3 regions of the Paenibacillus sp. FSL F4-0100 genome follow, and region 2 is predicted to be linked to each of the others. Evidence: riboswitches for the same ligand, from Rfam matches in the RefSeq annotation. Region 2 holds a riboswitch; each other region holds the start of a gene.
What was found. Region 2 has a riboswitch for thiamine pyrophosphate ahead of MHH48_RS03210 (ABC transporter substrate-binding protein). Riboswitches for the same ligand answer to the same signal wherever they lie in the genome.
Positions count from the first base shown of each region.

Region 1: it holds a riboswitch for thiamine pyrophosphate, as region 2 does, so the genes downstream of both, MHH48_RS23685 (YkoF family thiamine/hydroxymethylpyrimidine-binding protein) here and MHH48_RS03210 (ABC transporter substrate-binding protein) in region 2, are expected to answer to the same signal.
Region 3: it holds a riboswitch for thiamine pyrophosphate, as region 2 does, so the genes downstream of both, tenA (thiaminase II) here and MHH48_RS03210 (ABC transporter substrate-binding protein) in region 2, are expected to answer to the same signal.

Region 1 is NZ_CP150303.1:5,255,465-5,263,663, forward strand. It holds gene MHH48_RS23650 (Gfo/Idh/MocA family oxidoreductase) at 1-254, shown strand, start outside; gene MHH48_RS23655 (NAD-dependent succinate-semialdehyde dehydrogenase) at 392-1,816, opposite strand; gene MHH48_RS23660 (siderophore ABC transporter substrate-binding protein) at 1,994-2,965, opposite strand; gene MHH48_RS23665 (ABC transporter ATP-binding protein) at 3,167-3,925, opposite strand; gene MHH48_RS23670 (iron chelate uptake ABC transporter family permease subunit) at 3,922-4,869, opposite strand; gene MHH48_RS23675 (ABC transporter permease) at 4,859-5,812, opposite strand; gene MHH48_RS23680 (nitroreductase family protein) at 6,340-6,942, shown strand; TPP riboswitch at 7,125-7,227, shown strand; gene MHH48_RS23685 (YkoF family thiamine/hydroxymethylpyrimidine-binding protein) at 7,312-7,917, shown strand; gene MHH48_RS23690 (sporulation protein YjcZ) at 7,989-8,087, opposite strand.
Region 2 is NZ_CP150303.1:726,829-735,027, forward strand. It holds gene MHH48_RS03195 (ABC transporter ATP-binding protein) at 1-1, opposite strand, end outside; gene MHH48_RS03200 (ABC transporter permease) at 56-811, opposite strand; gene MHH48_RS03205 (MTH1187 family thiamine-binding protein) at 808-1,101, opposite strand; gene MHH48_RS03210 (ABC transporter substrate-binding protein) at 1,193-2,224, opposite strand; TPP riboswitch at 2,337-2,448, opposite strand; gene MHH48_RS03215 (VOC family protein) at 2,620-3,003, opposite strand; gene MHH48_RS03220 (GGDEF domain-containing protein) at 3,240-4,781, shown strand; gene MHH48_RS03225 (EAL domain-containing protein) at 4,987-6,021, shown strand; gene MHH48_RS03230 (glycoside hydrolase family 65 protein) at 6,275-8,199, opposite strand, start outside.
Region 3 is NZ_CP150303.1:1,447,642-1,455,840, forward strand. It holds gene MHH48_RS06370 (iron ABC transporter permease) at 1-88, opposite strand, end outside; gene MHH48_RS06375 (iron ABC transporter permease) at 85-1,068, opposite strand; gene MHH48_RS06380 (iron-siderophore ABC transporter substrate-binding protein) at 1,266-2,288, shown strand; gene MHH48_RS06385 (VOC family protein) at 3,032-3,541, opposite strand; TPP riboswitch at 3,799-3,902, shown strand; gene tenA (thiaminase II) at 4,045-4,731, shown strand; gene thiM (hydroxyethylthiazole kinase) at 4,783-5,625, shown strand; gene thiD (bifunctional hydroxymethylpyrimidine kinase/phosphomethylpyrimidine kinase) at 5,622-6,632, shown strand; gene thiE (thiamine phosphate synthase) at 6,629-7,303, shown strand; gene MHH48_RS06410 (BglG family transcription antiterminator) at 7,569-8,199, shown strand, end outside.

The DNA.
Region 1 (8,199 bases), 3.2 Mb from region 2:
AGATCATGGGCCGCGACTTCCGCGTCGTTCTGGACGGAACCACGCTCTCCATTGTAGAGAAGGAGAAAGAGATCGTGTATCGGAGCAAAACGGACTTCTACAAAAATCTTACCAACGCCTTGATCGACGCCATTCGTAACAACGACCCAAGCCTTGTGCTGGCATCTTATGAAGACGGCTTCAAGACGCTGGAAGTGACGCTTGCGGCCAATGAATCTGCGGAAACTGGAAAACCCGTTATCCTACAAGCATAATAATATGGGGCATGCTCATGGTCTGAAAACCTTGAGCATGCCCCTTGATTTTGAATTGGCATGGAGTAGCCAGTAACATATATGCTTGTCAATCCACCCGTTTCGCTTTCTTGTGCAAAGATATACTCGCCCCGCTCTTATAAACCAAGCGAAATATACTTCACCTCCAGGAACTCATCCATTCCGTAGTGCCCGCCTTCCCGGCCCAGTCCACTCTCTTTGAATCCACCGAATGGTGCTTGCGCCGTCGAAGGTACGGGATCATTCACGCCCACAATCCCGTAGTCCAGCGATTCCGCAATGTTGACCGCTTCGCCTAGATTCTGCGTGAATACATAGGCGGCTAAGCCATAAGGACTGTTATTGGCACGCTGCACCGCTTCGTCTATCGTCCGGAAAGTGGTAATCGGCGCAAGGGGGCCGAAGGTTTCCTCATTCATACACTCCATGTCATCGGTTGCGTTCATGATGACCGTCGGCTCAACATAATTGCGACCCAGCTCAGATAATGCTTGACCTCCTGCCAGAATGACGCCGCCCTTCTCTTCCGCGTCCTTGATCTGTCTTACGACTTTATCCACAGCGTCCCGGTTAATCAAAGGACCAATATCGACGCCGTTCTCCAGTCCATTTCCTACCTTCAATTGCTTGACAAGCTCAGCAAACTTCGCGGCAAACGCCTGCGCAATGCCTTCCTGAACATATACCCGGTTGGCACACACGCAGGTTTGTCCCCCATTGCGGAATTTAGAGGAGATTAATCCGGCAGCCGCTTGGTTCAGGTCAGCCTGATCCGTCACAATAAACGGCGCATGACCGCCAAGCTCCAGCGATATTTTCTTGACGTTAGCGGCAGCTCCGGCCATGAGCTGTTTCCCGACCTCGGTTGATCCTGTAAAAGACAGCTTTCTTACACGGCTGTCCGCCTGCCACACACCGGAAATGTCGCTTGAAGATCCAGTTACGATGTTAATGACCCCGGCAGGAATACCAGCCTGATCGGCAAGCTCTACCAGCTTGATGGCCGTGAATGGCGTCTCACCGGATGGCTTGATCACCACCGTGCATCCGGCTGCTAGAGCAGGCGCCACCTTACGGGTAATCATGGATGCCGGAAAGTTCCACGGCGTAATCGCTGCTACGACACCAACGGGCTGCTTCGTTACTATGATGCGTTGGCGGCTGGATGATCCGGGTATGGTCTCGCCGTAGATTCGTTTGCCTTCCTCCGCATACCAGGCCACAAAGCTGTTGGCATATTGTATCTCACCTGCTGCTTCCTTCAGCGGTTTCCCCTGCTCTGTGGTCATAATCCGCGCCAATTCATCCGTATGCTCCGCTATGAGCTGATGCCAGCGGCGCAGCAATTCCCCTCGCTCATTCGCCGTCCTGCGGGACCACGCCGGAAAAGCATCGGCTGCCGCATCGACGGCCAAGGCGGCTTCCTTCTTGCCAGCCTTGGACACGGTACCTATCACCTTGCCATCCGCCGGATTATATACATCCATCTGTTCTTCGGTCTGAATCCATTGTCCAGCAATATAGACTTGATTTCGAAACATAGTAAAGACCTCCTCATCGTCTCTTCAGGCTGCAAGTGTCTATTGATCATCATCTTCTAGGTCACGATTCGTCCTTCTTATTATCCGTTACCCACTTACCCTAATGCAAAAAAAATAAAACACCGGAGCTCATGTGAAAGCTCCAGTGTTTTCTATATTCATAACGACTTCACTATCTTATTTAATCGCTGCGTCTACTTCCGTGATCATTTCGGATACGGACGTCAGGCCGCCACCGGAAAGATACCAGAAATCCGGATTCAAGTAAACGATATTACCCTCTTTCGCCGCGTTCGTTGTATTCACAAGCTCGTTCTCAACGACCGCTTTAGCGCCTGAATCCCCTTCGCCTGTGGCAACCGCTGCACCGCGATCGACAACAAAGAGATAATCCGGGTTCATCTCAACGATGTACTCATTCGAAATGTCTTTACCATGTGTGCTGACTTCGATGTTAGGATCTACAGCTCCGAAACCGAACACGTCATGCAGAATGCCGAAGCGGGAACCTGGTCCGTATGCACTGATTTTGCCTTCGTTAGCCAGGATGATCAATGCCTTCTTGCCGGTTGCTGTAGCTTTCTCATTCAAAGCTTTGATGTTCTCGTCAATTGTAGCAAGCTCTTTTTCAACTTCTGCTTCTTTACCAAAGATTTGACCCAGCGTGTTCATGTTTGCTTTAAAGGATTCCATGTATTTGCTTGTATCCACACCCAGGAAGATGGTTGGGGCAATTTTGCTGAGTTCATCATACGCATCTTGCTGTCTGCCGGAAATGATGATCAGATCCGGTTTAATGCTGTTGATTTTCTCAAAGTCAGGTTCTTTCAAGCTGCCCACGTTCTCGTATTTCTTGTCTTCGAATTTAGACAGGTAGGCCGGGACATTCGCTTGTGGAACGCCCAAAACCTCAACACCCAATTTATCGACAGAGTCCAGAATACCAAAATCGAAAACAACGACGCGGGAAGGATTCTTCTTCACTGGTGTTTTGCCCAGTTGATGGGTAATCGTGATTTCATCGGTTGCAGCCGGTGTATCTCCAGCTGCATCTCCGCCGCCTGCGCCGCTTGTTTTATTATCTTGACCACAAGCCGCAAGTACAAGCGTAAACATTGCTACCATAAATAAAGCTAACCATTTTTTCATTGTTTCACACCCCATTTTTATATTTAAAAGCTTTAATAATCCAACATATATTTGAACTTATGGTTGAATATGTAATTTAATATGAACAGACTAAACCATGCCGTCCTGTATCCAAGGCAGCCCTGTCCTTGTCTATGATTAAGGATTCCGTGCTTCTGTTCCCCCAGAATCCTTATCCTCTACTCTCTACTACCATGTTGCTTAGCCGTAGTAGACGCATACCCGATTGTCATTAATCTCTTCGATCTCAATGTCCATGTCATAGATTCCGCGAAGCACATTGCTCTGAATGATGTTCTCGGTCTTCCCTTCGCTTTCAATGGCTCCATCCTTCAATGCCACGATGTAATCCGAATAGAAGGAAGCGAAGTTGATGTCATGAATCACGATTACAATCGTCTTGTTCAGATCAGCGACAAGCTTTCTGAGAATCTTCATAATCTGTACGGAGTGCTTCATGTCCAAATTGTTCAGAGGCTCATCCAGCAGGATATACTCTGTATTCTGGGCGATAACCATCGCAATGTAGGCACGCTGGGTCTGACCGCCGCTGAGCTGATGAAGATATTTATGCTGCATATCCCCAAGCTCCATATAAGAGATCGCCTCATCTACGTATTTCTCGTCTTCTGCGTTCAATCTGCCCTGAGAGTAAGGAAAACGACCGAAGGATACAAGCTCACGCACCGTCAGACGGAGGCTGATATGGTTGGATTGTTTCAGGATGGAAACCTTCTTCGCCAGATCGCCGCTCTTCCATTGGCTGACCTCTTTACCGTCCACCGTAATTTGTCCGCTGTCCTTGCCTGTTAATCTGCTAATCATGGACAGCAAGGTACTCTTGCCGGCACCGTTCGGGCCGATAAAGGAAGTGATTTGACCTTTCGGGATCGTAACCGACACGTTATCAACGACTTTTTTGCCGCCATAGACTTTCGATACGTTCGTAACCTGGATCATGCTTTACTCTCCTTTAGTAGCAGGTATATGAAGTAGACACCGCCGATGAAATTGATGATGACGCTGAGCGTTGTAGAGAACGTAAACACCCGTTCTACAACCAATTGACCGCCGACCAGTGCAATAATGCTAATCAGTACGGATGCTGCAATTAAATACGAATGCCTGTACGTCTTCATAACTTCGTACGCAACATTGACAACCAGGAGCCCGAGGAATGTGATCGGCCCTACCAAAGCGGTAGCCACCGAGATCAGAACGGCAACGACAATCAGAAGCCGCTTCACAACATAATCATAATTCACGCCGAGGTTGATCGCCTGCTCACGGCCAAGCGCCAGCACGTTCAGGTACTTGGCAAATCGGGCAAAGTACAGCAAGGTCAGCACAACGACAATGACCGACAGGACCAGAAGCTCGGTCTTCACATTGTTAAAGCTGGCAAACATTTTGTCGGCCACAAACTGGAACTCGTTCGGGTCAATCAACACTTCCATAAAAGAAGACATGCTCGAGAACAGGGTTCCAAAAATCATGCCGATCAGCAGTAGGAAGTAAATGTTGTTTCCTTCCCTTTTGAACAGAATCTTATATAAGACTCCGGCGAATAGGATCATCCCGCCGACGTTGATCAGAAAGTTAACGTTGCTGCCCAGTTTGTACAGCGTGAAGGATCCGAAGACGAAGATGACGGTGGTCTGGATCAGTACATATAAGGAATCTAATCCCATAACGCTTGGCGTCAGTATCCGGTTATTCGTGACCGTTTGAAACACCGTGGTAGACAGAGCGATCGCTCCGCCGGTCAGAATGATGGCAAGCACCTTCTTGATTCTTCTTGGAAGCGCGTAATCCCAATTGCCGCCAAGATCAATGAACAGAAAGACTGCCACCAGGATGATTGCCGCTGCGGCCAACAGGCCGAGTTTGGCTTTATAAGTCATAAGCCTTTCTCCTCATCAGTAAGAAAATGAATATACCGCTTCCGAGTACGCCCACGGTTAGACTAATCGGAATTTCATAGGGATAAATAATGATCCGGCCCAAGATGTCACAGAACAGTACGAACCCGGCCCCCAGCAGCGCGGTATGCGAAAGGCTTTTTTTCAAGTGGTCTCCTAAGTACAAACTGACAATATTAGGGATGATCAGACCAAGAAACGGAATCACGCCGACCGTCAGCACAACAGATGCCGTAACCAGCGCCACGATGACCAATCCCAGATTCACAACTCTCCGGTAGTGAAGACCCAGGTTGGTTGCAAACTCCTCTCCCATTCCGGCCACCGTAAACTTGTTGGCGAACAGATACGCCAGAATCAAAAGCGGGATACTAATATAGAGCATTTCATACTGGCCCTTCATGATCATGGAAAAATCACCCTGAAGCCATGCGGACATATTCTGAATAAGATCATATTTGTATGCAAAGAAGGTGGCTATCGAACTCACGATATTACCAAACATCAGCCCTACGAGCGGGATGAAGATCGCATCCTTAAACTTAATCCGATCCAGTATCTTCATGAAAATAAAGGTTCCTGCCAGAGCGAATACAAATGCCACGAGCATTTTGATAAGCGGACCGCTTGTCGTGAAGACGAGCATGGCTACCAAAATCCCCAGTCTGGCAGAGTCCATCGTGCCTGCCGTGGTCGGCGATACGAACTTATTGCGGCTGAGCTGCTGCATGATCAATCCGCAGATACTCATGCTGACACCCGCCAATATAAGACTGACAAGCCTAGGAATCCGGCTTACAAGCATAATATGCTGTTGTTGTTCTGTCATCGAGAACAGTTGCAGTGGCGAGATATCTTTAACTCCAATAAATAATGAGATTATCGAGAGTACCACAACGGCTGCAAATAAGTATCTAATCTTCATGGCTCTTCCTTCTATGCGTATGTCTCTAAAATATCCGGGATCTCGCAATTTCCAACGCCATTCTCATTGAGATTGATTATCAATCGCGCTCTGATATGCATTATATCATCCTCATTCTGGCTCGACAAGTGTAATTGAGAATCAAAATCAATTAATTTGTTCATACTTGTATATTTTGTTCATGAATTGTTCATAATATGAAGTTTCGAGAAGACATAGCTAATATCCTCAGGTAGGAAGCACTCCTTTCGTTTAAACCTCCATATAATGAAGCTTCTCAAAAAGCCAAACGGATTCAATTCATGTTTAATAGATAAGGGAAATTATATTTAATCAAAAGTCGTTGACAATTACTCTAAGTTATATTAATATACTAACATAAATATTATTCCTAACTAAACGTAAGTTAATATGGAATGATAATTAAAAATATTGCTAAATAAGCAACATGCATATTTGCTTGAAGTAAGGGACATCTTCTTATCAGGCGTATGCAAATTCGATTACACCAGGAGGTTTTTTTTTCAATGTCTAAAGATTTTTCAACTGCACTCAAAAGTCGCCGTTCTTATTACGGGATTAGCAAAGAATCCGTTATCTCGGACGAGCGTATTCAGGAAATCGTAAACGAAGCGGTTAAGTATACCCCGTCTTCTTTCAACTCCCAAAGTGCACGCGTCGTTGTATTGCTTGGCGAACAGCATGATAAACTGTGGAACATCACGGAAGGCATCCTGAAGGAAGTCGTTGGCGATGAAGAAGCATTCAAATCCACTGCCGAAAAAATGGGCGCATTCCGCGCTGGTTACGGTACGGTATTGTTCTTCGAGGACAACAACGTCATTGCCGGGCTGCAACAGAACTTTGCCGCTTATGCCGACAACTTCCCGATTTGGTCCAACCAATCCAACGGCATGCTGCAATTTGTAGTATGGACATCCCTTGAAGCAGAAGGTCTGGGTGCATCCCTGCAGCACTACAACCCGCTGATCGACGAAAAAGTAAAATCCGAATGGAACATCCCGGAAAGCTGGAAGCTGCTTGCTCAAATGCCTTTCGGTAAGCCGGCTGCTGAACCAGGCGAGAAAGAATTTGCACCGCTTGAAGATCGCGTAAAAGTATACAACTAATTAAATAGATGAAAAAAGGCCGCCTCCCTAAGTTCCCGCAACTTGGATAGGCGGTCCTTTTATAATGGGCAAAGATTGAAAAACCGATCACTAAGCGATACAATTAGTCAAGTAAGAACCCTCGAACTTCTAAGATAACAGAAGCTCCGGGCAAACTTGCGATAACCAACTACATAGGATGTTGGCTGTACTAGGGGTGCCATGTGCTGAGAGACGGCGGTTTGCCGTTAACCCTTAACACCCGATCTAGGTCATACTAGCGTGGGGAAGTGTAGCATTTATGTTTATTTCTTTTCGTAGGCATAACTGCACTTTCTTCACGGGGTGCGGTTTTTTTGCGTGGACTTATATCATGGGGAGGAAATAACAATGAATGAGCTTGTGTGCGGAACCAGTCGGATCGTCGGGTGCCGGTTCTCGGTATTTCCCATGACGGACCGGTTTGTGGAGGTCATCATGGGCGCACTACATTCCGTGGATACGGGGAAGGTATGGATTCAGACAGATGATGTGAGCACCTGTATTCGTGGACGTGCAGAGCATGTCTTTGATGTTACAAGGGCGATATTCGCCTATGCTGCAGCGAGTGGCGTGCACACCGTTTTTAATGGTACTTATTCCATCGGTTGCCCCGGAGATACGGACGCCGATGTATTTATGACTGAGGATTCGACCCTCTTAAACAACGACATCGGGGAACATGCCGATATTGAGACTGCCTGCCAATTCGCTCTTTACCCCATGGGTACCGATAACTACATGGATGTCATCTACGGTGCAGTTAATCGTGCGAAGGCAGCCGGGACATTCGCCGGAAGCGTTCATTACGCCAGCCGATTGGATGGGTCACTGGCCCAGGTGTTTGGATCCCTTGAAGAGGCGTTTTTACATGCGATTCAATCCGACAGCAGCCATTTGGTCATGACTGCGGTTGTGTCCGCACACAGCCCTTCGGTCAAAGCCGCATCGAATTGAGCTTTATTGAAGCAGACAAAAGCCCGGCAAGCGCCGGGCTTCCTGTCACTACTGCCAAGAATCTTGACGGTTTAAACCCAAGCACTCAAGATAATTACGAGCAGGATAAAGAGAACCAAAATAATTCCTACTGAATTGTTCCATCCACCGCCGCCATATACTCCGCTCATGAAGATCCCCTCCTGGATTTAAAGAATGACGTGATGTAATCACACTATTATAGTATTTCCCGTCTCGTGCTAGTGTCACGGCTAATGTACCCCTCTTTTTATATTGGCAAGG
Region 2 (8,199 bases):
TATCGATAAATGGCCTCCTTTCATATAAGATTCGAAATGTCTATTCACAGGGGGCTCAACCTTTTCGATTCCAGCGGATGAGCCGTTTCTCCAGCAGGGTGATCAGCAGCACCATCAGCAGGCTGAGCAAGACGATGACCAGGATGGCAACAAATACCCGATCCGTGCGGTAGCCGGATTTTTGCAGCATCATGTAGTAGCCGATTCCCCGGTCCGAGCCGATCCATTCCCCGATAACCGCCCCCATGACCGAATAGGTGGCCGCAATTCGAATCCCGGAGAAGATGGAGGGAAGGGCATGCTGCAGCTCCAGCTTGGTGAAAATTTGCCACGAGGTAGCCCCCGCCATCTGCATATAATTCATCATGGTGCGGTCGGTACGTGCGAGTCCATCCAGGGCCGCAACAGCGACAGGGAAGAAGCAGACCAGCGTAATCACGATAACCTTGGGCAGCATGCCGAAGCCGAACCAAATCATGAGAAGCGGGGCTAGGGCGATTGTCGGCACATTTTGGCTAAGAATAAGAAGCGGATAAAGGGCGGTTTTGAGAAAAGGCACCATGTGCAGTGCCAGCGAGATGATTAGACCGATTGCCGTACCGATTATAAAGCCGATCAGGGTTAATTGCAGGGTGGCCGCTGTATGCTGGAAGAGGCCGGAAGCTCCGGTAACGGCCTCATGCCCGATGGCCGTCGGTGCAGGCAAAATAAAGGGTTCAATGTCGAACACGGATACTGCCGCCTGCCATACCACCAAAAAGAAGAGAACCGCCACAACGGGCGGCCAAACAGAACTCCACCAGCTTCTCATGGACGGTATTTCTCAGTCAGCTTATCCATACTGATGCCGCTTGGATGATGCGCGATTTTGACCTGGGATATGATGCTGGGACTGCCCGCATTAACCAGCGCCTCGTGCATGCGCTCAACGATCCTGAGCAGCTCGGAGAGCTCTCCCTCCATGGTCGTTTCGAGTGCATGAACCTCGTATTTCACGCCTGATTCCTGAATAACCTTGATCGCTTCATCTACATAAGGGATGCTGTCGGTCCCGTTTGGCGTTCTCGGTATTACTTGAACGCTCAAGAGAGTATTCGCCATATAAACTCATCCTTTCGTGCAAGCTGTATTGTAATGGAAGAGAGGCGGCCTGCTGCAAAGGCCGTCTCTCTTCTTTTATATAGAAATAACCTTATGGCTTCTCCGGTAAAAATTCATTGGTAAATGCGCTGTCAGCGTCAAGTTCCTTCTCCAGCAGCTTGCGCTCAAACATCCAGTCTGCGTACCCCGACCATACTTCGGCTTTCTGTTCGCCCCAGCGGGATGCATCATCCTGATAACGGGGGCTCAGCCATTTCTGGCTGGCTAGAACCAGTTCGGCATCCAGGTCGGGAACAGCCTTCGTCAGCAGGGCTGCCGCATCTTCGGGATGTTGAATCGTATAGTCGTATCCTTTTGAAGTCGCCCGCATGAACGCTTTGACAAGCTCAGGGTCTTCCTGGATCTGCTTCTCGTTCGTTACGATCACCGGTGTGTAATAATCAAGCTGCTCAGAGTAGTCCTTCACATAAATCATGTCAAGCGGCTCATTGCGAAGCTCGGCTTCAATACCCGTCCAAGCATAGAAGATCCAGGCAAAATCAATGTCGCGTTTGACGGCCGTAAAATAATCGGCATCGCCCATATTGACCATATTCACCTTGCTGACATCGGCACCATCGATCTCCATGATGGACTTCATAACCGCTTCCTCCACAGGCGAGCCCCAGCCGCCATAGGATTTCCCTTCAAAATCGCCTGCCCTCAAGATGCCTTTATCCTTGGGAGCCGCAAAGCCGGATGTATTATGCTGAATGATCGCTGCGATGGAAACGAGCGGCAATCCTTGGGTTCTGGCCAGCGTTACGCCTTCCTGATAACTGATGCCGAACGGCACGTTTCCGGATGCGACCAGCGTGTCCGTTCCGCCTGCTCCCGGCTGGACGATCTGGACATTAAGCCCTTCTTCCTCATAATACCCAAGCTCCTTCGCTGCATACAGGCCGGTGTGATTCGTATTGGCGGACCAATCGAGCATCAGCTGTACGTCACGGAGCTTCCCGGAAGTCTGACTGTCCTCACCTGCTGCGCCTGTCTTCTTGTTCTCTCCGCTTGTACCGCATCCGGACGCAACCATCAGCAGGACGCAAGCGAGAAGCAGCGGAATCCATCTTCCCTTCTTCATCGTTTCTTCTCTCCTTTAAGTTCTCTTTCTATTACCTCGCAACTCCACAAAAAAACGCCCTGATGATATCAGGACGCATGACGGCGTAAGTGTATACCACGGCAAATAAAAGCTGCCGCAAACATGGGCTTCCTACGCTGGCATTACCCAGATCAGGTGTAAGGGTCAGTATCATATCGGATACACTCTCAGCCGGCCAAATTCCAGCTCCCCCGGTATTTATGAAGTTTCGATCATTACATCCGCTATTATAGTCCTAACACAGCAGACCTGTCTAGTTCGAAGAGGCGCGAACGTGACAGGTCTTTGTTAGAACACTAATGAAATGGGAGAATTAATTGATGCTATGAACCTTTCACAAGATAAAGTATTTGAATACGGCTTCTACGCAGAGATTAGCGCTGGAAGAACTCAATCCATTCTCCTTCGGGACCGTGCACGAAGAAATAGCGGTACCCGTTCGGAAGCGTCACGATTTCCTCGTCCAAGTGAGGAACGTCAAGTCCCTGCACACGGGCATATTCCTCTTCAATGTTATCCGTGCTGACTGCAAAATGATGTACAGTTCCTTCCGAAGGGAGCGTGTCGCTGTATCCCTGAATAAGCTCGACTTCCGTCTCGTTGCTGCCGTTAAATCCTAGGAACGCCAGCTGGATAACGCCATTAGTATGGGTCAGGCGGTCCTTCAGCTCAAGTCCGACTACGGATGTATAGAAGGCGATTGTAGCTTCAAGGTCCCGGACAACAATACCAACATGATCCAATCGTTTCTGTGACATGGTTCAACACCCCTTCCGATTCATATAAGATATGACTGAAATATTATCATATAATTCCTATACGTCAAATAGGTTTTATGTTGTTCGTGCACAGACTAATAAGATGATTTTTCTTTCATTTCCTCATCTTTACTTTTGGGTGGGCAAAAAGTATCATGAGAAATAGATATGTTAATTCAAAAGACCTAACACACTTAAAGTGAACCAGCTTACCTTTTGGCCGAGGAGGAATGCTTATGAGTCCAACTCCAGCAGATCATCTGTGGATTCGACTCGCCATAATATATGCATTCATTCAGATAATGATCGCTCTGTGGATGCCTGATGCTTTATCGCTTCAGCGTGTACTAGTCATTATTTCTCCTGCAGCCGCTTCCGTTTATTTAATGCGGCGGATCCGTCGGCGTTTTGAGGTTCATCTTCGCAGGTTTTGGCTTATTGTGAGTCTCGGATTGATGGGGGAGGCAGTGGCCCGAACCCTCCACGCATGCAATATCTGGTTTGGAAAAGAGAGCGCTTTCCTGTCAGTTCTAACCCATTTGTTCTGGGGGCTCGAACTTATCCTGTTCGCAAGTTCTCTCATTTATTTATTCCGGCATGTTCAGGGTTCGTTTCGGGGGCTGCGGTTTATGCTGGATATCGTGATTGTTGGCATAGCGGTCATGACGGTAGGATGGGAATATTTCATCAAGCCTGAGCTTCAGGGTCTGGCCCATGAGGCAGCATGGGGAAACCTTTGGGTGGACATGCTGTATCCACTGTGCGCAATGGTACTTATTTTTTTTACAATGGTGTTGTATTTTAATACCGGACAGTTAAGGAAATGGGCGGCCATCCTGCTATGTCTTGGCGGAAGTACATTTATTGCCGGAGATGTTCTGTACATCTATCTCGTTGATCTTTTGGATATCGAGGTTCGCTCTTACCTGTATCCACTCTATACGTTATCGGTATTTTTCATTAGTTTCGCAGGCGGACATTCCGCTCCTGATACCCGTAATCCATCTGTTGGCGAGCGGGAGCCTCGTTCAACCGGAAACCTGATCGTAAGGTACCTGCTTCCCTACAGCGTGCTCGGCGGGATGTTTGCCCTTATGGCGCAGCATTTTGGAGGGTGGACTGGACTGTTTACCGGCCTTTCCCTGTGCGTTATCCTGATCTTGTTCAGGCAGATTTTGATCCAGTTCGAGAACGACCGATTGTTGGACCGACTGCATGAAAGTCTGATGCAGAGTGAATCCCTGGCACATCGCGATGATCTTACGGGGCTGTATAATCGTCGTTATTTTAATGCAAGGCTGTCAAGTTCGCTGAAGGAGGCGGACCGCACAGGTTCCCGTGTAGGCTTGCTGTATATGGATATGAACCGTTTCAAACGAGTCAATGACCGATACGGCCACCGTGCTGGCGATTTGTTGATACGAAAGGTTGCAGACCGGCTTCAATCACTCGAATCCAAGGGAGTTTTGGTTTCCCGTTTAGGTGGAGACGAATTCACCGTCATGATCCATCCGGCAGGCGATGATCAGGAGCTGATTTGGATGGCGGAGGAGATCTGGACGATGCTTAGTGAGCCGTACGAGTTGGAAGGGCATGAGGTCCGAACCACGCCGAGTATCGGTATTGCGGTTTATCCAGATCATGCCAGAAATGACCAGGAGCTGATTGGTCGTGCGGATGCAGCGATGTATGCGGCGAAGGAACGGAACGCCCCCTGGCATTTTGATGTAGAGCGGACGATGCTGCTGCAGCTTTTGGATCAAAAGGTGAGTAGATGAATGTATGACCATAGTATCGACAATAGGTTGTTAAAAGCAATATAAGTCGATTTTTGTAGAATTTGGCGCAATCATTGCACGAATCTTGCGCATTTCTCTTAAAATAGGTCATAACTTCGATATAAAATCCATAAAATGCAAAGAAATCATATTCAAAATGCCGATAAGAAGCATAGTGAGAGCTAGCTTGCCAAGGAGGACGAACATGATTTGCGACAATTGCAGCACCTTTGAACCGATTGAGGACCAGGGGACCATTCATATGAAGCCTGCAAGTGGTGAGCTTATTCAGTTGCTGGCAGTGAACGGCTACACGGTACAAGAGAACAATGAGGGTTGTGCTGTGAACTACAAGGTACGTGCGGACCTGATCTCTATGATGAAGTGTCTGCAGCCCCTTCCGCTGAAGATTCGTCAAGAGCTGTCCTTCTGTGTTACCGGTGGAGAAGCTCCGCAAATCCGGCATTCGTGGACCCCTATGCAGAAGTTCGAACTGCAGATGGAGCATTACGATATGGTGAGTATCATTTTACATAAGCAGTTTACGAGCTACATGCAGCCCATCGTGGATACATCCGAGCAGATCGTGGCCTACGAATTTCTCCTTCGTCCGGTAGAGTGGGGAGCCAGATTCCAGCCGTATGAGCTGTTTGAGACAGCCCGTAAAACCGGGTTGCATGCATTTCTGGACCGGGCAGCACGAACCAGTGCCATTGAGACGAGTGCCGAGTGGCTTCCTATCGGCGTGAAGCGATTCGTGAACTTCCTGCCATCCTCCATATATGATGCGGAGATGTGTCTAAGCCACACCTTTAATACCATAGACAGGCTCCATCTGGATCCGAGGGATTTCGTATTTGAGGTCGTGGAAACCGAGAAGATTGATGATGTGAAGCATTTGCAATCGATTTTCGAGGTTTATCGCAGTCATGGAATCTCGGTAGCCATGGATGACGTCGGCGCAGGGTATTCCACATTGGAACAGATGATTAAGCTTAAGCCGGATTATGTGAAAATCGACCGGAGTCTGATCGACCATTGCGATCGTAATCCCGCCCAGCAGAAGCAGCTCAAAATGATCACCAACATGGCTCATGATTTTGGGGCCATGGTGCTGGCTGAAGGCATTGAGAGACGGGAGGAGTTTCATTTTTGCCGAGAAATCGGGATCGAGCTCTCGCAGGGGTATTTGTTTGGGAAGCCATCTGAACGGCCTCCGCGTGACCTCATTCTCAACTAATCTATTCATAGCATACATAATCGGCAATTCCCCCGCCATCTTGATGCGGAGCTTTGGCATCTGGTTGCCGGAGCCTTTGGCTGAGTTCAGACAATACAGATGCTTGGCATGGATGAAGACGGGTCCTTCAAGAAGGAGTAATGATGATGTCTGAAGGAGCCCGCTTTCTGTAAAAACAAGAGCCTTGGAGTGTTCTCCAGGGCTCTTGTTTTTACATAGTTCGGGGTAGCCATTGATTGAACAAGCATGCCTGTTATCTTGCGGCTGTTACCTCTCCAAATCCGCTGATACTGTATTCCTTGCCATTCACGTTCAGGACAGCCGGCGTATCCGTTTCGTTCACGATGATGGTTTCCTTGCCTTTGACGTTGACCTTCAGGCGGGACCCGCGGAACATCACCTTGAAGGAGAAGGAAGACCAGTGGCCTGGAATGAATGGATTCAAATGCAATACGCCGTCCTTCACGCGCAAACCGCCGAAGCCATGCACAACGGACATCCAGGTTCCCGCCATACTGGTTGTATGACAGCCGTCCTCGGTATCGTTGTTGTAGTTATCCAGATCCAGGCGAGCTGTACGGAGGTACATCTCGTACGCCTTCTCCTGGTACCCAAGCTCGCACGCGAGAATGGAGTGTACGCATGGCGAGAGGGAGGACTCATGTACCGTGAACGGTTCATAGAAGTCGAAGTTGCGTTTTTTCGTAGCCAAGTCGTACTGATCGCCAAGGAAGAACAATCCTTGCAGCACGTCAGCCTGCTTAATGTATACCGAACGCAGAATGCGGTCCCAGGACCAGTTCTGATTCAGGGGCAGGTGGGCTGGGTCCAATTGCTTCACCGGAACAAGCTCCTTGTTGAGGAATCCGTCCTGCTGCAGGAATACGCCGAGCTCCTCATCTACCGGGTAGTACATTTTGCTGATGATATCCTGCCATTTGGTTGTCTCGACATCCTGCAGCGCAAGCTTCGCCGTAAGCTCGGCATAGCGGGAATTCTCGTTCTCTTTCAAATATTCGAGCACGTCGAGCGTGTATTCCATCGTCCAGCTGGCAATCCGGTTTGTGTACCAGTTGTTGTTCACGTTGTTCTCATACTCGTTCGGACCGGTAACGCCGAGCATCATATACTGATCCTTCGCCGGCACGTAATTCACGCGCTCTTCCCAGAAACGGGAGATTTCCACGAGCACTTCCAGACCGTATTGGCCGAAGTAAGAGAAGTCGCCGGTATAGTTGACATAGTTGTAGATGGCATAGGCAATCGCCCCGTTACGGTGAATTTCCTCAAAGGTAATCTCCCACTCGTTATGACACTCTTCGCCGTTCATCGTCACCATAGGATAGAGAGCGCCTTTGGCAAAGCCGAGCTTCTTGGCGTTTTCCTTCGCTTTTTCCAGGTGCTTATAACGATAAATCAGCAAGTTGCGCGAGATGCTGGCATCCGCGGTGCTCAAGTAGAACGGCAGGCAATACGCCTCGGTATCCCAGTAGGTGCTGCCGCCGTATTTTTCCCCGGTGAAGCCCTTCGGCCCGATGTTCAGGCGGTCGTCTTCGCCGCTGTAGGTTTGGTTCAACTGAAAAATGTTAAAGCGGATCGCTTGCTGGGCCGCCACATCGCCTTCAATGACGATATCGCTTTCCTTCCATTTGTCGCCCCATGCATCCGCCTGCTCCTTCAGCAGCAACTCAAATCCGGTCCGGGCCGCCGGCTCCAGCACAGCACGTGCAGCATCCACCAATTCGCCGAATCCATGATTGCGGGAAGTAACATTAGCCACATATTTATAGATGGTGATGGCTTCACCTTCAGACACCGGCACGCTTACGCGGTTTCCCGCATATTTCTCTTTCTCCACCAGTTCGGCTTGAAGTTCCAGCTTCTCGCCGTTCTTTAAAATCGCATAAGACATGGCGGAGGTTACATGGAAATCAAGCTTCTTGGTTTTTACAGTCAATGCGGCCGAACCTTGCGCAGCTTCCTTGAATACTTCAAGCCAGAATTTCTCGTCATAGTTGGAGTCCTTGTTCTTCACATCGCCATCGAGATATGGCGTTATCGTAAGCTCTCCAGCGAAATTGAGTGGAGTTACGGTATATCGAATGGCACCAATCTCGTGGCGTACAATGCTGACAAAACGAACAGCTTCAACCTTGAGTTCTTTGCCGTCTTCCATGA
Region 3 (8,199 bases), 720 kb from region 2:
ATAGGATCAGACATACCCATAGTGTTCTTCTCTCCAGCATAAACGATACTTTAGCGTTCCTGGAGCGGAATATGCGGTGTTTATTCATTGTGCTCGTCTTCCTTTCCTGGCTATGTACACGAAGAACGGCACGCCAATGATTGCGGTCATCACGCCGACCGGGACTTCCTTCGGCATGGCAATATATCGGGAGCCGAGATCGGCCGTCACCAGCAGAAGTGCACCGAGCACCGCGCTGTAAGGCAGAATCCAGCGATAATCATTTCCTATTAAATGCCGAACGATATGCGGGATGATAATCCCGACGAATGCGATGGGGCCCGCAGCGGCAACGGAACCTCCGGCCAGCAAAATAACAGCCGCTGCCGCTAACAACTTAATGAGGGCTGTTTTTTGCCCGAGGCTCTGGGCGATGTCATCACCCATGGAGAGGGCGTTCAGATGGCGGCCCAGCAGGAGTGCAACCAGCATGCCAACGGTCATGTACGGCCACACGGCTGCAAGTTGGTTCAAATCGCGTCCGGCTACCGAGCCGACAAGCCATACCAGCACCTGATCGAACATTTTGCCGTCAGAGAGCATGAATCCCTGCGTTAAGGAATGGAAGAAGGCGGCTATGGAGGCACCCGCGAGGGTGATTTTTACTGGCGTCATGCCGTCCCTGCCGATGCTGCCCAGGAAAAACACGATACCGCCGCTTACCGCGGCTCCGATCAGCGCGACCCAGGTAAGAGATTGGAGTCCGCTTATACCCAGCCAACCCGCTGACATAATAATGAAGAAGGCTGCACCGGAGTTCACGCCCAGCGTGCTGGGTGATGCAATCGGATTGCGCGTGATGACCTGCATGAGCGCACCCGCAACAGCCAGGGAGGCTCCTACGGCAAGCGCAATGAGCGCTCGGGGCAGTCTTGCCGTGAGAATGATCAGATGCTCGTTGCTCCCGTTGAAGTGAGTGAACGATTCCAATACCTGATGAAGAGGTACGTTTGTTACTCCGAATGCGATGCTGCCCATGACGGCAGCAGCCAGCGCCAATAGCGATATGAATAGTCCGAATACGCGCATATATGCTCACTTTCTTAAGTCCATGAATAATTAAGTTCATATGAATTTTAGGTGAAGGGACCCCATCTGTCAATGAGCTTGATAATCATTCTCATAAATATCTTGATATTTTTCATGAAACCCTTTATAGTTTTGAATCAGTGATTGATAATGATTTTCAAGTAGAAGGATATGACACAAGGGGGATTTAGATAGGAATGGGAAAAGGAATGGCAAATAAACCAACGAGAGGCCTCAAGTTTAGCTTGCTGGCTCTCATTATGATCGTGATTCTTGCCGGTTGTGGAGCAAGCCCAGCGAAAGAAAATACAAACAATACTGGCGGCGACACGACGAATAATGCAAGTGGTAACAATGGTAGCGCAGCAAGCGAATCCTATGAAGTTACACATGCGATGGGTACGGAAACAATCAAGGGAACCCCTCAAAAAGTGGTGGTTCTCACGAACGAAGGAACCGAGGCGCTTCTCGCATTGGGCGTGAAGCCAGTAGGCGCTGTTAGATCCTGGACAGGTGACCCATGGTATCCACATATTAAAGACCAGATGGAAGGCGTTACCGTTGTCGGTGAAGAGAGTCAGCCGAACATCGAACTGATCGCGGGCCTGCAGCCGGATCTGATTATCGGCAACAAGATGCGTCAGGAGAAAGTATACGAGCAATTGAAGGCGATCGCGCCGACCGTTTTTGCCGAGGATCTTCGCGGCGAGTGGCAGAACAATTTTGAACTGTATGCCAAGGCGCTGAACAAGGTATCCGAAGGCGAGGAGCTTTTGGCAGCATACGACAAGCGGATTCAGGATTTCAAAGAGAAGGCTGGAAGCAAGCTCGACGAAACCGTCTCCGTAGTCCGTTTCATGGCAGGCAAGACGCGCGTGTACCATACCAATACGTTCTCGGGCGTTATTTTCGATAAAATCGGCATCGCTCGAAACGACATGACGAAGAATGCGAAGGACAATTTCGTTGACGAGATCACGAAGGAACGTTTGCCTGAGGCAGATGCCGACAGACTCTTCTACTTCACTTATGAAACCGGGGATGGCGGCGCCAACCAAACCGAGCAGGAATGGATCAACGATCCATTATGGAAAAACCTGAACGTCGTCAAGAACGGCCAAGCCCACAAAGTGGATGATGCAATCTGGAATACAGCAGGCGGCATCCTGGCGGCCAATCTGATGATTGACCAACTGCAGGAGTTTTACGGCATTCAGTAATGAATGAAGACGAATGCTACAGGGTAGTATTATCGTATAGCAGATGATGCAAGGAAAAAGCTGAAAAAGGAGGCATCCCAAAAGATATCAGATCTTGAGGGACGCCTCCTTTTTTAGCATCACAGCATCGCCAGTACTGCCGCTATAAGGCATGCCACACCGCACGCCAGCACAGCTTAACCAAGTTCCCTACTTCGTGCCGCTGCCCCTGACTGTTATCGGACTCCGGATCCCTTATTTCTCAAATTGCCCCCGATTTTTAAATCTAACGGACACAGGATCCCTTATTACCACAATTACCGGCCCATTTGCCATCATATTCTATGAATAGCGTACCTGGTGTCCGATGACTATCAAAAATCACACCTACTCAGCTAAATAACGTATCCTCAGTCCGTTAGCCCACAAGCAGTAGCCAAGACCAGCAGTAGTAACAAGACCAGCAGTAGTAACAAGACCGGCAGTAAGCACCAATACCAGCAGTAACACCAAGATCAGTAGTAGCCAATACCAGCAGTAACACCAAGATCAGCAGTAGTAACAAGACCGGCAGTAAGCACCAAGACCGGCAGCAGCCTCAGCTATACACGCTGTGTTACCCCGGTTTCTACCTCTAAACCATATCTACTCTGAGTCCCCGCCGGCTCCTACATCGATTATAATCCCAGCCATCCATGCATACCCCTAGACACCGAGTCCATCCGTGCCCTCCTGTTATACTGCTATTGCTTCACTTCATATTTTTACGAAATCTTCACCACAATCTCCGCACCGGCAACATAGGTCATCGCTTTGATGTATTCCGGGTCTTGGGCATGCTGTTCCACTTCTTCCGGAGTGAGGTCCTCCATTCGTGTCTGTACCCACCATAAGTTGCCGAACGGGTCCCGTACCCGTCCCACCTTGTCGCCGAAGAACAAGCTCGTTGGCTCCGTCACCGAGACGGCTCCTGCGGCCAGCGCTTGCTGATACACATCTTCGCAATCCTCAACATATAAACGGAGGTATGCCGGGCTATCCGGCCATTCCGGTTTCGCGTCAAACATCATGACGACGGCATCCCCGATTCGGACTTCGGCATGGCCGATGATACCTTCACCGACATAGACGCGGGCTAACTCCTCGGCTTGAAAAGCCTGCTTGAGGAAATCGATCAGCGCTGCGGAGTTTCTTGAGATGATCCACGGCGTTACGGACGTGTAGCCTTGCGGAATGGGTTTAACGTCTTTCGCTTGGTTTGGTTGGTTCGTCATAAATACGCTCGCTCCTTTAAACTTCATTTATTTGCATAACGCTTATGTTCTCATTATGTTGGGGAATACATGACAGCCGAGCGTCAGTGTTCCCGTAACAAGTTTCGGCCGCCGGCGTTTTTTGCGAATAACCTCAGCCACCGAAAAACATCATGATCACCCGGGTATGGGAGGGTTCGAGCGTGGGGCTCCGTTCACGAACAGTTAATGTTTGACAGCATCCATAAACCTATGTACAGTATTAAACAAAAGAATAGGAAGTCCACTAGGGGAGCCGTTGGCGGCTGAGACAAGAGCGTATCTTGGACCCTTTGAACCTGATCTAGTTCGTACTAGCGTAGGAAAGTGGAGCCTTCGTATATGAGGTCTCGGTGCGCTTTTTTGGCGCACCCGGGCTTGTTGACGAAGCCGCTCCAGTTTTCGGGGGCGGCTTTTTAGCGTTGTCTGAAAAGTCGTGTCTTACGGACTTCCTGCTCTTCAATATGTTGGAGGTGGGGACAAAAATGAGTTTCACGCAAGAGCTCCGTCAGCAGGCGGGAGACATTTTTCAAGCAATCTTTGATCATCCCTTTGTAAAAGGCATTGCCGAGGGGAACCTGGCGCGAGAACAGCTGATTCACTATGTGAAGCAGGATTTTGAGTATTTGAATGCCTACATGCGGATTTACGGTATCGCCATATCCAAATCGACCAGCAGGGAAGAGATCGCGACCTTTAACGAACAGATTTCATTCATCTTGCACAGCGAGGTGCACCCGCATCAGAATTTTTGCGCAGCCGCCGGGGTGACCTACGAAGAGCTTCAGGGCTATCCGCTGGCTCCGTCCGCGCATCATTATATCCGTCATATGCTGACAGTGGCGCACGAGGGCAGTCTAGGCGAGATTATGGCCGTACTACTTCCTTGCCCGTGGACGTACCTGGAGATTGGCTGCAAGCTGCTGGATGAAGTGAAGCCGGATGCATCCCATCCGTTCTATGACTGGATTTATTTCTATGGCAACCGTGGGGAAGACGCGACAGCCAAGTTCTGCAACCGTGTCGATGAATGGGCAGAGCGCGCGACGGCAGCCGAGCGGGAACGGATGAAGGAGCATTTCATGCTGAGCTGCCAGCTGGAGTATATGTTCTGGGATATGGCATATAAGCAGGAGGAATGGCCGGTGCCGCTGCAGGCTGCGGTGCTGTAAGGAGTCATAATAAGCACATAAATTCCAATATAGATAAGAGAGGCGATTCATATGCATGCATGGGAAAAAGAGGTTTCGGCGCTTTTAACGAAGGTACAGCAGACGAGCCCCCTCGTTCACAATATGACAAACGTGGTGGTTACGAATTTTACGGCTAACGGCTTGTACGCGCTGGGCGCGTCGCCGGTCATGGCTTACGCGCCGGAGGAAGTGGCGGATATGGCCGCCATAGCGGGCGCGCTCGTGCTGAACATCGGCACGCTGAACCGCGAGCTGGTGGATGCGATGATCATCACCGGACAATCGGCGAATGCACATGGCGTCCCGGTCTTGCTGGACCCGGTCGGTGCGGGAGCGACCCGTTTTCGGACGGAGTCGGCATTGCGGATCCTAAGCGAGGTGAAGGTTTCGCTCGTGCGCGGGAATGCGGCTGAAGTCGCTCACCTTGTCGGGGAGGCGCGCGAGATCAAAGGCGTAGACGCTGGCAATAGCGCAGGCAGCAATCATACCGAGCTTGCTGTGCGGGCTGCACGCGAATTAGGCACGATCGTGGCCATTACCGGTGAAGAGGACGTAATTACCAATGGAACCGAAGTGCGTATCATAACCGGCGGGAATGCTCTGCTCACGAAGGTCACCGGCGCAGGGTGCCTGCTGACCTCGGTGCTGGGTGCCTTTGCGGCAGTGGAAGCAGACCTGCTGCTTGCGGGTACGGCGGGTCTGGCCTTCTACGGGGCCGCGGCGGCGAGAGCTGCGGAATGCACGGCGGACCAAGGACCGGGAAGCTTCCAGATCGCTTTCCTGGATGAGCTGGCAAAACTTCATCCAGGCTCGTTGGCGGGATATGCCGCTGTCCGGGAAGCGGGAACGGCTGCCGCCGGTGGCGCACGATGAGCAAGACTCGCGTGCCCCGGGCACTGACGATTGCCGGGTCCGACAGCGGCGGCGGCGCCGGCATTCAGGCCGATCTAAAAACCTTCCAGGAGCTCGGCGTATACGGCATGTCGGCGATTACCGCGATCACGGTGCAGAATACCTTGGGGGTTCACGGCGTATATCCGCTTCCCCCAGAGGCAGCAGCCGAGCAGATGGAAGCGGTTGGCTCAGATCTCGGAATAGATGCATTGAAGACGGGCATGCTGTTCAACGCCGAGGTCATTCGGCTGGTTGCTGACCGGATTCGGGCATTCGGCTGGGAGAGGGTCGTTGTCGATCCCGTGATGATTGCCAAGGGTGGAGCGGAGCTGCTGCAAAGCGAAGCGGTGCAGGCTTTAAGAGAAGACTTGCTGCCGCTGGCCTTGATCGTCACCCCCAATATACCGGAGGCCGAAGTATTGGCGGGGATGCGTATCCGCACGATGGAAGATCGGAAGGAAGCGGCGAGACGTATTCATGATCTGGGGCCCAAGATCGTTGTGATCAAAGGCGGCCATGACGAGGGAATGCCGGGCGTCGCCGGTGAAGGTTCGGATCACCAAAGAGACAGAGGAGCAGATATAGCGGCGGGTACGCAGCAGGAAGGGTTGCCACAGTCCGAAAGTACGTATGGCCAAACGAGAACTGCCATTCCCGCCGGGGAGTTGCGTAGGCCCCGTCCTTCCATTTTCAAGGACGACGGTCCTCCGGGCAGTCCTCCGGTCATGGACCTCGTATACGATGGCACTGCCTTCTCCGAATTATACGGCAAAAGAATTCATACCGTTCATACGCATGGTACCGGCTGTACTTTCTCTGCCGCCATCACTGCAGGCCTGGCCAAAGGCTTGAGTGCATTCGATGCGATTCAGAGCGGGCGCTTATTCATCCAGGCCGCCATTGAGGACGGCTTAAACCTGGGGCAGGGACACGGCCCCACGAATCATTGGGCGTATCGTCGCCGCCGTCAGGAGGTGCTGCGATGACGGGGAGAGTGACGCCCGAGATGATGAGGCAGCATCTACGGATGTACCTCGTACTCGGCAGCGTGAACTGTATCGAAGAGCCAAGCCGGATTGTGAAGGAAGCACTGGCTGGCGGCGCAACCATGGTCCAGTTTCGTGAGAAGGGACATGGCTCGCTTGTTGGCGAGCCGATGATCCAGTTGGCTCGCCGGATCCAGGATCAATGCCGCCAAGCGGGCGTACCCTTCATCGTCAATGACGATGTGGAGCTGGCGCTGAAGCTGAACGCCGATGGCGTGCATATCGGCCAGGACGACGAATGCGCGGCTTCCGTACGGGAGCGGATCGGCAACCGGATTCTGGGTGTCTCCGCCCATACCGTGGAGGAAGCGAGGCGTGCCATTGTCCACGGTGCCGATTATCTTGGCATCGGACCGATCTATCCGACCCGCTCGAAGGATGATGCCAAGGCTGTGCAAGGCGCAGCGATTCTTCGTGAACTGCGCGGAGCTGGAATCGATCTGCCGATCGTTGGGATTGGCGGGATTACCGTGGAGCGCGTGGAGGAAGTCATGGGAGCGGGTGCGGATGGTGTCGCCGTGATATCCGCCGTGACGGAGGCGGAGTCGGCGCGGGAGGCTGTGGAGGCTTTTATAGGAAAGATATGCCGTGCAACCGAACGAATTTCTTGAGATGTAAGAGGATTATAATACGGATCATGAACAAGAGTGCCAAAGTTTCTGCGGCACTCTTGTTTTGTTAACGTCAGATTTTAAAAAAACGGTATATGCTCAGCTTTTCCGTCAACATGCCATTCTTTTGCTCCATCCGCATCTATCCATTTTCGTGCAGCATCCCAGATCAGATTGCTATACAGACCTGGATATGATATACGTAGGACTATGTACCTGCTCCACGTTTAGAGAGCTCTCCAAATAAGTTGAATAGGAGATCGGAATGAATAATAGGCAAAAAGAGATTTTTCGCAATTTGTTAATGGAACCGAACCGGTTGTGGCTCGTTCAGGATCTGGCGGATCAGACCGAGTGCTCGGAGAAGACGATCCGGAATGATCTGAAGGTAATTGATGAATATATAGTTAAGCACTCCAGTGGTAATCTGGTGAAAAGGCCGGGACTCGGCGTTTATCTGGAGATCGGAGAAGCAGATCAGACTGATTTATTCCAACGTTTGTATTCCAACGAGAGTTCCACCGAGCATGTATCCGATGAGGAAAGGGTGCTGCATCTGGCTTACCGGCTCTTGATGAACGCGAAGCCCGTAACCATTCAGAACCTGGCTTCTTTGTTTTATGTGAACAAGACGATTATTCGTCGAGATATGGAGAAGATTGAGGGCTGGCTGCACAGCTTTGATCTGAACTTAGTGACTAAGCAGCGTGTGGGATTAATGATTGAAGGCTCGGAGAAGAACAAACGGATGGCGCTGGCGCGGTTGAACCAGTTGATCAACCGTCCGGAGTTGACGGGACAGATGATGCGTAACCAGTACGAACCGCACGAGATTGCAACCGTATACAATGAGTTGAAGGCGTTGCAAAAGCAACATCAGCTCCGCTTCACCGATG